DNA from 2 places in the Paenibacillus sp. UASWS1643 genome. Region 2 is predicted to be linked to the other one. Evidence: predicted binding sites of a transcription regulator. Region 2 holds the regulator's gene; the other holds the start of a gene.
The links. Region 2 encodes Rex, which represses fermentation and respiration genes when NADH is low (regulators of the CRP and FNR family bind a similar motif). Its sites were predicted from a motif close to TTGTGAAATATTTCACAA; they were not measured.
Positions count from the first base shown of each region.

Region 1: nirB (nitrite reductase large subunit NirB) is a predicted target of Rex. The motif match lies at 2,362-2,379, and genes of this name have one in related genera.

Region 1 covers NZ_VXKZ01000096.1:81,894-88,407, forward strand. The annotation lists gene nirB (nitrite reductase large subunit NirB) at 1-2,272, opposite strand, end outside; gene FE296_RS05470 (metal-dependent hydrolase) at 2,548-3,255, shown strand; gene FE296_RS05475 (hypothetical protein) at 3,487-3,807, opposite strand; gene FE296_RS05480 (M42 family metallopeptidase) at 4,135-5,208, opposite strand; gene spoVAC (stage V sporulation protein AC) at 5,856-6,359, shown strand; gene spoVAD (stage V sporulation protein AD) at 6,356-6,514, shown strand, end outside.
Region 2 covers NZ_VXKZ01000108.1:64,952-71,465, forward strand. The annotation lists gene FE296_RS14815 (tetratricopeptide repeat protein) at 1-377, shown strand, start outside; gene dinG (ATP-dependent DNA helicase DinG) at 519-3,380, shown strand; gene FE296_RS14825 (redox-sensing transcriptional repressor Rex) at 3,594-4,247, shown strand; gene FE296_RS14830 (amidohydrolase) at 4,234-5,541, shown strand; gene FE296_RS14835 (cell wall elongation regulator TseB-like domain-containing protein) at 5,581-6,111, shown strand; gene FE296_RS14840 (hypothetical protein) at 6,412-6,514, shown strand, end outside.

The DNA of each region.
Region 1 (6,514 bases), on a different contig from region 2:
GAATATGCTCCAGACCCATACGTTCCACCCACTCGGAAGTCCGCTCCAGATAGTTACCTGTCTCGCGGTAATATTGCATGATGGCTCCGCACAGTTCAATCAACTCTTCATCTGTTTTCACTTTGCACAGGGAATCAGCAAGTCTTGCTTTAATACCGCCGTTACCACCGATAAAGATTTCCCAGCCGCCGTCGTTACCAACGATACCGATATCTTTTGTACATGCCTCTGCACAGTTCCGTGGACAGCCATTGACAGCGTATTTGAACTTGGCAGGCAGATCCAGACGTTCGAATTTCCGTTCAATGCGAGCACCCATAGCCATGGAATCCTGTGTACCGAATCGGCAGAATTGGGAGCCGACACATGTTTTGACCGTGCGCAGCGATTTGGCGTATGCATAACCTGAAGGCATATCCAGTTCAGCCCAGACTTTAGTCAGGTCTTCTTTTTTGACACCAATCAAGTCAAGACGCTGACCGCCGGTAACTTTGACTGCTTTCACATCATATTTGACTGAAACGTCAGCGATGCGTTTGAGGTCCGCTGGTGTAGTCACCCCGCCGTACATCCGAGGTACAACCGTATACGTTCCATCCTTTTGAATATTCGCGTTCATACGTTCGTTAACAAAACGGGATTCTTTCTCATCTTCGTGTGTGTCTGGTGCAATCATGCCAAGGTAGTAGTTGATCGCCGGACGACATTTGGAACAACCTTCAGGTTGACTCCAACCCAGTACATTCATGACCTCTTTGGTCGTTTGTAATCCTTTTGCACGAATCTCAGCTACAATCTCATCCCGTCCCATGGAAGTACATCCGCATATTCCCTGTTTGGCTCCACTGCTGAAGCTGTCTCCCAGTACATATTGCAGAATCTGTTCCACAACCGGTTTACATCCACCGCAAGAGCGTGTTGCACCGGTACAGGCTTTGATTTCATCTACAGTGGTAAGGCCCTGGTTTGTAATTACATCAACAATGGTTCCTTTGGTTACCCCGTTACATCCACAGACGATCTCGTCCTCGGGCATCGTTTCAACAGAAGTTGCTTTCTTATGACCGCCGCAGCCTGTACCCATGAGTGAACCGTACAATTCCTCGGTCATTTCGGTCTGTTGTTTGATCAGTTTCTGCAATTCGGCAGAATCCGTAATGTCACCGAAGAGAACAGCGCCGACCATTTTATTATCACGAAGCAGAATTTTTTTGTAAGTCCGTTTCCAGTCATCTTTGTGCGAAATGACGGTGTGCTCTGGACTGTCGATGAATTCACCAGTTGAAAAGACGTCTACACCCGAAATTTTCAATTTCGTAGATACTACAGAACCTTCATATGGAGCGGTCTCTACACCGCAGATATGTTTCGCGAGAATCATGCCTTGTTCGAACAATGGGGCAACGAGGCCGTAACATACCCCGCGGTGCTCTGTACATTCCCCGACCGAATACACATTCTCAAGTGAAGTCTGCATATAGTCATTCACGACAATACCCCGGTTCACTTCCATACCGCTTTCGCGTGCTACAGTCGTATTGGGTTTAATTCCTACAGCCATGACCACAAAATCAACATTCAGAACTGTATCATCTGCAAAACGTATCCCTTCAACGCGTTCGCCGCCCAGCAGTTCGGAAGTCTGCGCACCCATCTTGAACCGGATACCCTGACGTTCGAGTTCTGCCTTCAACATGGCTGAAGCTTGTGGATCAAGCTGACGCTCCATCAGATCTTCCATCAGATGCACTACGGTAACTTCCATGCCAAGTTGTACCAACCCTTTGGCAGCTTCAAGGCCTAGCAGTCCGCCCCCGATAACGGCCGCTCGTTTATACTGCTTAGCAGCTTCCAGCATGACATTGCAATCGGCGATATCGCGGAAACCGACAACACCCTCTTTGTCATGTCCCGGAACGGGGAGAATGAAGGAGTTGGAGCCTGTTGCAATGATAATTTTGTCATAAGGAACGCGAGTTCCATCTTCAGTCACAACTTCGTGTGTCTCGGCATCGATTCGTGTAACCGTTGTGCCTGTGTGCAGCGTAATGCCGTAATCTTCATACCAGTGAAGGTCGTTCAGTACGATGTCATCCAGTGTTTTGCTTCCTTCCAGTACATAAGACAACATAATGCGGTTGTAGTTAGGGTAGGGCTCTGTGCCAAAAACGGTAATATCAAATCGCGTAGTTAATTTCAAAATTTGCTCAACGGTACTGATTCCTGCCATACCGTTACCAATGATAATGAGGTTCTCTTTTTTTCCGTTCATGTGTGTATGCCTCCTTGAATAGACGCTGTACATTACTCAAAATTTTAGTGGTTTATATTTGAAATTATACAAGGTGTTGACGACATTTTATGTGATTTAATTCACTAATAAAGATAAAAGAGTCATAAATATAATAATGTGAGCCCCATCACAGAAAGTTATATTTATTTTCATACAAATAAGAAATGCGAACTATTGTTCTTGTTTTGTTTTCGTTGTAAAATCGGAACTGGGCCGTATTGTTCCCGATTTCTTCGAAAGGACGTTTTTGCATCATGATGGGAAGATCCCACCTTATTATCGGGACAGGTGTGTCGCTTTCTGTTCTGCAGTTGGCCGGTATACCAGTGACAGCGCCGGCAGTTACGGTTGCACTGATTGGTTCGTTATTGCCTGACATTGATGAGCCAAATTCGCTGCTGGTATCCAGAGCCTTGCCTAACAGTCTGATCAGGTTGTTACAGACGATTCTGTTGCCCACAGCTGTATTTGTGTACTTCTATGTTCATGCCAAACCATGGAACCTGTTGCTTGCGATCCTCATTGCGCTTGTGTCATTCCTGCCTTCACGTTCGCTTCGCAAAGTGCTGATGTTTGCGATTGGACTCGGACTGGTCTTTTATGGTCATGCGTTTGCACCGTGGAACTTGATTGCAGGCAGTTTGTTAATGCTCTGCACCACACTGACTCATAGGGGACTGACACATACCCTGTACGGAACCGCAATATGGGCGGGCTTGTTGTATAGCACGACCCAGCAGCAGGGACCGGAGATTTGGGTAGCGGGAGGAACTGCATATGCGATGCATCTGTTGGCCGATTCACTCACCAATCGAGGTATTCGTCCGTTACCACCGCTCAAGTGGCGCATACGGGTGAATCTGATGAGTACAGGGACCAAGCGTGGGGCCGTTGTAGAGAATGTCTGCATTATGCTTACACTTATTTTGGCCTGGATTGCATTCTCACCGCTATTTCTATAGCCATCCAAAAACGCCAGCCCGCATATTGTGGGCTGGCGTTTACAGATATGCATTTCATAATGAATGGATCGTAATAACCTAGCCAATTCAGGATTGAGAAGGAGAATCAGTCAGGTCGTCAATATCGGAAGAACCAAATACAAATAAAACAACAAGAATGACAATAATCAGTAGCTCAGCGAACCCATTTCCGTCAAAGTCAGACATCACTTCAACCTCATTTCTTGGCGTTTAGGAATTGATTCTCTGTTGGAAAGCCCGTATAACGTCATTCAACGTCATATCGCCACCGATTTCATCGAGGAATTGCACCAGTTTGTCTTGATTCGATGGTGTAATATTTTGTAAAGTTTTATACTGCCCAACCAGTTCAACGACCAGTGTAGCTTCTCGAAACAACGTGACCGCATCCACTCTTAACTTCCCACTTACTAGTAATGCTGCAACGATAAGTTCCAGATTTCTTCCTTTAAGGTTGCCATTGAGAAGGGTGTTTGCGGCATTTGTTTTTTTGGTACCTTTATTCGATTTTCCATTCCTTCTCACTGCCATAACAGGTCCCCCGCTGCTTTGGTGTTTAATTCATCTACCGTTATTACATCTTATGTGTAATTCCCTATAATGTTCGGCCTATTAATCTACGTATGTTGAACTAAAGAATATTTACACTTGTCACTCCGAATGACAGAATAACCTTTCGATCACCGAATAAAGGCGAAGTAAATGCTTCCGAAGCAGCTTTCTTGCAGAAAGGTTTTAGCTCCGCTTCTTCAGGTTATTTCTGGCCTCTGCGTTCAAGTGTAAATGTGTCCAACTGATATAGTTGTGGATATAAAAAAAGAGACCTCCCGATATAGTTAGGAGGTCTCTTGTCAACTGTTACGCGTTATTAATTATGGTATTCATCGTTGTCCGATCAAGGCCTTTGACCAGCTTCACGATCAGTTCTTTGGCCGCATCGTAGTCGTCTGTATGAATGATGGAAGAAGAGGTATGGATATAACGTGCGCAGATACCGATCACTGTTGAGGGCACACCAATGCCACTCAGGTGAACTTGACCTGCATCGGTACCGCCTGGTGAGATGAAATACTGCATTTTGATCTGATTGGATGAAGCCGTATCTTGAACATATTCCACCATTCCGCGATGGGTGAACATGCCCGGGTCAAAAATACGAAGCAATGCGCCTTCTCCGATATGTCCAAATGACTGTTTGTCACCTGTCATATCATTCGCCGCGCTACAGTCAAGTGCAAAGAAGATATCAGGCTGAATCAGATTGGCCGCCGTACGTGCACCGCGAAGCCCCAGTTCTTCCTGAACCGTTGCACCAGCATAAAGCGTGTTAGGCAGTTTTTCCTTGTGCAGCGCTTCAACCAGTTCAAGTGCAAGTCCTACGCCGTAACGATTATCCCACGCTTTAGCCATAATTTTCTTAGGATTGGCCATAGGTGTGAATTCACAGATCGGTACGATCTGCATCCCAGGATGAATGCCCCAGGATTCTGCTTCCGCACGGTTGTCTGCTCCAATATCGAGATACATGGAATTCAGATCCACAGGTTTGTTCCGCTGGGACTCGTCCAGCAAGTGTGTAGGTGTAGAACCTACAACTCCGGTAATCCGACGATCAGGTGTGATGATTTCCAATCGTTGAGACAGTACAGCCTGACTCCACCATCCACCCAGTGGACGGAACTTGATCATACCTGTTTCCGTAATGCCAGTAGTCATGAAACCTACTTCGTCAAAGTGTCCGGCTACCATAACTTTGGGACCGGATTCCTCCCCGCGTAATACACCAAATAGACTCCCCAGGCGATCCTGGACGAACTCATCGGTATAAGCAGAAAGCTTATCTTTGATCCAGCCGCGAAGCTCACGTTCAAAACCGGATGCGGAAGGAAATTCCGTCAACGTACGAAACATATCCATCGTTTTTTCATTCATGTGTCAACAACTCCTCTGTTGGTATGTATTTCAGGTCATAGTAGAACGGCTACCCGCCTGTTGTCCTTTAAGATGTAGTTCAAAAAGTCTTTTATCTTTTTGAACATGCATACTAATATGCTGAGGACTTGTTATTTAACCACTGGTCACATTACAGTATGAACCTTGCGCAAGTGATTGTCCATGTTTATGTCACGTATTTAAGGCATGTTTTGGGCGCTCACCGTGTCCAAGTTTCATGACTCTATCCGCTGTAGTCGTAGTCCTGATGCCACTTCAATGAATATGAATATATGGAGGAGATGTCATCATTTTGTGATGTTCTTTTGTTCAATATTTATTGGTCTGTTTACAGGAAGGAGCTAAATACCCAATGAAGCCTCCAGAAGAGGGCACGGAAAAAGTACTGTTTATCGTTCTTTTTATCTTGCTCGTGATTGTTCTTCTTTATTTATAGAGCTTATCTAAAAGTCCTCAGAACCGGCGTATTCCCATCTTGCTTCCACAACATGATCTTGTTGGAAACATATGCTGTCTGTCGCCGGATACATAACCTTCCGATTATTAACAAACAATGAATATAGGATTACACACATTGGCATTCAGCCGTAGCTTTGAACCATTTCACATAGAGGAGGTCTTGTATCTTGCCAGCTCAATCCGCATCCGGAAGCGAAAAAAAATCGTCGTCCCTGTCCATGGATGAAAAGGAGTACAAAAAAGTCGCAAAAAAACATGAACCGCCTCGTCCAATCCTGAAAAATTGCCTCAAAGCATTTCTGGTTGGGGGTACCGTCTGTTTGATTGGACAGGCCATTCAAGAGGCTTTTATGGCCGGTTTCGACATGACATCGAAGGAAGCTTCCAGTCCTACGGTGGCGGTCATGATTCTCATATCGGTTATTCTAACGTGTCTCGGCGTTTACGATAAAATGGCTCAATGGGCAGGAGCAGGAACTGCTGTGCCGGTTACCGGCTTTGCCAATTCCATGTGTTCTGCTGCACTGGAACATCGTGCTGAAGGACTGGTGCTCGGTGTAGGGGCCAACATGTTTAAACTTGCTGGTTCCGTTATCGTGTTTGGTGTCGTGGCAGCATTTGTCGTAGGGATTGTTTACGCCTTTTTGGGATTTGGAGGTGGGCACCTGTGAAGCGATTGGGTCGCCAGACATGGCAGTTTGAGAATCGTCCGAGGATCATTGGTAAAGCCGCAGTTGTAGGACCAGAAGAAGGCGAGGGTCCACTGTCATCTGATTTCGATTATGTCTACGACAATCTCGAGATCGGCGAGAAAACGTGGGAAAAG
Region 2 (6,514 bases):
GTCAGGGCTATTTCAAATTACAGATGTATCCGCAGGCGATCATGCAGTTCTCCCGGGTTGTGACCGACCATCCGGAGAGTGCATTGACACGGTTTTACCTGGCACTCGCGTATCTGAATCTGGAACAAATGGCGGAAGCCGGGACACATTTGCAGCAGATCATGTACCTTAAGGGTTCTCCTCGATTAAAAGGGCTTGTATGTAACGCCCTGGGCTGTATTCAAGCCAAGCTTGCGAATCCCGAAGCTGCATGTTCACTCTTTGCACAGGCCCTTCAGTATGACCCGACATTGACCGAACCACTGTACAACATGGAAGCTTGCAGGTTGAACAGGGGGAAATTGCAATATGCTAATCAGCTGACGACCCTTCATTAAGCGGGAATTCGGCGACAAAAAACGGTGTTCCCTCCTTTGGCATAGCGGCGGGGACACCGCTTTTTTGTCAGTTAATTTTCAAATCCCCTTTTTTTTGCTATGCTGTAACATAGACTGGAATGGAAGGGACCGTACATTGCAATGAAATTTGCCGTATTGGATTTCGAAACAACCGGCACGCAGTCCGACGGTGAGATTATACAGGCCGGACTTGCCATCATAGATCATGACTACAGCATAACTCAAATATATAGTTCTTATGTGAACCCTGGTGTACCGATTCCCCCGTTTATTTCGGGGTTGACGGGTATTACCGATGAAGATGTGGCGGACGCTCCTTCACTCGAAGAGATGATGATGGAGATGGTTCCGCTGCTTAATGATGTGGTGCTTGTTGGACACAACGTCGCTTTTGATTTTCACTTTTTGCAGAATGCTCTTGACCGTTGCGGTTATTTGCCGTTCACTGGCCGCATTCTGGACACGATTGATTTTCTGAAGATTACATTCCCATCACTGGGTTCTTATCAACTTGGTTACGTGTCTTCCGAATTTGGATTTCAACATGATCGCCCTCACCAGGCAGACAGTGATGCACTGGCGACAGCCTATGTGCTGCTCAAGTGTCTGGATGAGTTAAAGGAATTACCGCTCATAACGATTCAGCGCCTCAGTGACCTGTTTGCACCAGAAGACAGTGACTTGGGTTGGTTTTTGGACGGAATGCGCAGTGAGAAGGAAGCAGAGCCGATTCAGGATCTGGACGGACATACCTATTATCGTCAGCTTGCTCTTAATGTAAGTGATTGGACTGATATAGGTGCACCACGCGATGAGCGGGAAGCTAACCCCCTCGATGGTGTAAGCTTCGAACAGTTTATGGACCAGGTTCGTGAGAATCTGAAGGATACGCTGGATCATTACGAAGAGCGTGAAGCGCAGACTCAGATGTTCAGCAGTGTAAGGCAAGCCCTGGATGAAGAGAAACATCTCTTGATCGAAGCAGGAACAGGTACTGGTAAATCTCTGGGTTATCTCTTGCCTGCTATTTACGAAAGTGTGAAGCAAGAACAGAAAGTTATGGTCAGCACGCATACAATCAACCTGCAGGAGCAATTGAGAGAGCGGGACATTCCGATGCTGACTCAAGTGGTTCCGTTCCCGTTTAAGGCTGCTGTATTCAAAGGACGTGGACATTACCTGTGCCTGCGCAAGTTTGAACACAAAATCAATAAACGTGAATTCGCTACACCCAAAGAGGATTATTTCACAGCTGCTCAGATGATTGTCTGGCTTACGCAGACCGAAACCGGAGATGATGAGGAACTTAACCTTAGCGGACGCGGAGGGGACTTCTGGGAGACGGTACAGAGCGAATCTGAGTCTTGTCTGGGAAGATCATGTCCATGGTTCCGCAAATGTTTCTACCATCGTGCCAAACATGAGGCCGGGTTGTCAGATATCGTAATCACCAATCACTCCAAATTATTTACGGATGTGAAAGCCGCGCATCAGCTGCTGCCAGCCTATGAGAGTCTTGTGATCGATGAGGCACATCATCTGGAGGATGTCGCTGGAAAACATCTTGGAATGCATATGAAATATTTCACCTTGGTTCATACACTGACCCGCCTGTTTAAGGACAGTCGTAATGGTCAGCTGCCTATGCTTCGTTCGCAGTTATCCGGGCATGAAAATTCGGTGCAATGGGGCTCCATGGTGGATCAGATGTTCCCGCTCGCTCTTGAAGTTAAGGAGCTGTGGGATCGTATGAGCGATGCCTTGTTCGGTCTGTTGCCTGAACGAAGTGATGCTTCACCGGGAGAGACGGGGCAATTTTCCCTGCGTCTGAAAGCATCTCAGAAACCTGCGAAATGGCAGGAGTTGCAGGATCTGGAGAACCAGATCTATGTGACTCTGGGGGATTTGGTCCGCAAAGGGGACAAATTGCTGCTTGAGGTGAAAGAGGATCAGGATGATTATCAATCGGATAGTCTGATCACGGACATTACAGGACTGCTGAAAGATCTGACCACATTGAAGGAGAATCTGCGTTTCTTCATGCGTATGGATGATGTCAAAACGGTGTACTGGATGGAAGCAAGCGGTCAGTTCCGCAGCAAATCTCTTCAGCTGTATGCTGTACCTGTAGATGTCAGTGCACAACTTAAGGATTTGTTCTTTGATAAAAAGAAAAGTGTTGTGCTTACATCGGCTACGCTCTCTGTAGATAAGTCATTCCAGTTCATGATTGAACAGCTTGGCTTGCAGGAAGCTTCCGAGAATAATCGGTTATTAACGTCGATGCTGCCATCACCTTTCAACTATCGCGATCAGGCACTTCTGGTGATTCCGCGTGATTTCCCGAGTGTGAAGGGCAGTGTGGGTGATGCGCACTTTGTCAATATGCTGGTGCAATCACTCGCAGAGACCGCAATTGCCACGCGTGGACGCATGATGGTTCTGTTTACTTCATACAAGATGTTGCGGCAGGTCTATGATCCACTGAAGGAGGCGCTATCTGGTAACGACATCTCGTTGCTTGGGCAAGGCGTTGACAGTGGAAGTCGTTCCAAATTGACACGCAGGTTCCAAGATGCCAAAGCTACGGTACTTCTGGGTACAAGCAGCTTCTGGGAGGGTGTAGATATCCCGGGAGAGGCGCTAACCTGTCTCGCTATTGTGCGACTGCCTTTCCAGCCACCGAATCATCCGTTGGTGGAAGCCAAGAGTGAGTTGCTTCAGGAACAGAAGAAAAATCCGTTCATGAAACTGTCCGTGCCGCAAGCGGTCATTCGTTTCAAGCAGGGATTTGGACGGTTGGTGCGTACAGCGAAGGACAGAGGAATTGTCATTGTTTATGATACACGGGTGATTGAAGCGTACTATGGTAAATTCTTTTTATATTCTTTGCCTGGTCCCAAAATGGAGCATATGCTGACGGAGCAAATGGTTCCACGAATTACCGAGTGGTTGGAAAAACCTGTTAATGAACAAGAATAATGGTTGTTTTGTTCGTTATATCATTGCATGACACTATCGTTTGGCGTTAAACTTTATTAGATATTTCCGTATCCGATTAAAGCAGTTGCACGTAAGAACTTATAACCTAAATTACAAGGAGCATTCTGTATACAACGTCTATCTTTGAATTTATACAGAATGCTCATCTTTTCATCTATTATTTTATCGTGGCCTTGGTAAGGGGGAGCAAGAATGAAATCGGATAAAATTTCGGAAGCGGTGGTACGACGTCTGCCTGTATACTTGCGTTATTTGAACGAGTTGCATCAGCGTGAGGTGGCTACTGTTTCTTCTCAAGAGCTTGGACAGAGGCTGGATCTGAATCCGGCCCAAATTCGTAAAGACCTGGCTTACTTCGGTGATTTTGGTCGTAAAGGGATCGGGTATGATGTATCCTATTTGATCGAGAAAATTCGTCACATTCTCAAAATTGATCAGCAAATTAATGTAGCTCTGGTAGGAGCGGGTAATCTCGGTCAAGCCTTGTCCAACTACAACGCATATCTGAAAGACAACATGAAGATTGTTGCTGTATTTGATGCATATGGACCGAAGATTGGTAGTCAAATTAACAGTTTGACGGTAAAACCAATGAATGAATTGACGGAAGCGGTTAAAACAGAAAACATCCGCATCGGAATTATCACGGTTCCGGATACGGAAGCCCAAAATGTAGCCGATCAGCTTATTGAATCCGGAATCGAAGCGATTCTTAATTTTGCACCAACCATTCTAAAAACACCGCCGCATATCCGCATTCACCATGCTGACTTTACAACGGATCTGCTTAGTTTGGCCTATTACTTGGAGACTGGAAAGGACGACGAGGAAGATGACAACAAATAGATGGGTAATTCACAACGGCAAATTTGCCGTTAATGAAGGCGGCACAACATGGAACGTGGTTCAAGGATACATGGTTGTTGAGGATGACAAGATTGTGCATATTGGTGAGACATTGCCGGATGGAGACAAAAATTGTACCAAAGTGGATGGAAAAGGACTGTTCTTCCTGCCGGGTCTGATCAATACGCATGGTCATGCAGCAATGTCGTTGCTCAGAGGGCACGGAGACGATCTTGCGTTGCAAGTATGGTTGCAGGAAAAAATGTGGCCGATGGAAGCGAAAATGACTTCACAAGACGTATATTGGGGAACTTCGCTATCGGTGCTTGAAATGTTGAAAGGCGGAACTACAGCTTTCCTGGACATGTACGATCACATGGATCAAGTTGCCAAAGTTGTGGAGCAATCCGGCGTTAGAGCAGCACTGGCACGTGGTGTAATCGGGCTGTGCTCGGAAGAAGAGCAACTGCGGAAGCTGGAGGAGTCGGCAGCGTTTGCACGTGAGTGGAATGGACAGGCAGATGGTCGCATTACAACCGTAATCTCGCCACACGCCCCATATACATGCCCTCCTGACTACATAGAGAAGCTTGTACAGGTCGCGAATGACCTGAACCTTCCTCTCCATACACATATGTCTGAAACGCTTCGTGAAGTGGAGCAGAACGTGGCTGATTATGGACTGCGTCCTGTGGCACATCTGGAGAAACTGGGCTTTTTCTCTCGTCCATCCCTGGTTGCACATGCGGTGCATCTGAATGACGAAGAGATTGAAATTTTGGCCCGTCATGATGTGGCTGTATCCCATAACCCGGGAAGTAACCTGAAACTCGCTTCCGGTGTTGCGCGGGTACCTGCGTTACTGAAAGCAGGAGTTACCGTGTCACTCGGAACAGACGGACCGGCAAGCAACAACAACCTGGATATGTTCGAGGAAATGAGACTGGCTGCATTGATCCACAAAGGTGTATCTGGTGACCCGACGGCTGTGCCAGCAGGCGAAGCGTTACTCCTGGGAACGTCATACGGTGCCAAATCCATTTTCTTGAACAATACCGGAGCACTTGAGGTCGGCATGAAGGCTGATTTTATCGCTCTTGACATTGAACAGGCACATTTCTATCCACATACAGACCTGATCTCACATACGATCTACTCGGCTTCTGCCAAAGATGTTGAGCACGTATGGGTGGATGGAAAACAAGTGGTCAAACACGGCGAATGTCTGACGCTGGATGAAGAACGCATTTTGCGTGAGTCTCAATTGGCATTTGATGGTCTGCTTGCTCGTTAATTGCAGGACAGAGCATCATAGGGAAAGGAAGTTCGGCTTTTGAAGAAAAAAAAGAAGTGGATATGGATTTCGCTGCTTGCACTGGTTCTGATTCTGTTTGGACTTCAGCGTTATTACGTCTATGTCACGCAGGACCAGCGCAAGGAAGAAGCTCTCGCTATACAGGCAGCACAGAAGCAACTGGGCATTACATCCTATGATGAATTGCGCAAGTACATCTGGGGAGACAAAGAAGGCTCTGACAACATCTACTGGACCCTGATCGGCAAAAATAAGGATAACCAGGATGTTATGGTCTGGGTTAAATTCGATGCAAACAATCAACCGGCTAAGGGTGCAAACGCTGTACACAGTGAGCTGCTGCAGAATGGCATGTCCGAAGCGCAGATCCGCAATCGCTTCAGTTCTGAAGTTCCTGCCGGCGAGATTAAACGAATCATGCCCGGAGTTGTGAATGGAATATATGTGTGGCAAGTGTATTATAAAGACGGTACGCATAACCACTATCGCTTTTATCGTTTTAGCAATGGAGAACAGGTGGACCTGGTCTACACACTCCCGAACAGCTAGTACAAATAGAGTGACATAACTAGAGAATTAGAGAAATGAAAGAACCGGCAGACGGATATCCGACTGAACCGGTTCTTTGTGTTGTCTGTAAACATTTTTGATTTAAATAGTTAAAATTAATAATTTATTCATATTTTCGCCTTCGAAAATGTATATACGATGTGATATACTCAGATATGTACTCACAGTTACATTCAAAACAAATAATCCTGTCGAAATTCTCGCAGGAGTCAATGTGCACATATTCGTATATACCAATAAGCCAGTAGGTTAGGCCAAAATCTGGGAGGGGTAATTCACTTGAAGCTAAAAGTATTGCCTATTGCTTTAACTGCCGTCATTTCAGCCGTTGTGTTGTTTGGAGGTTGGTTTGTATATCGTCAGGTGGCCGTGCAGAATCCGA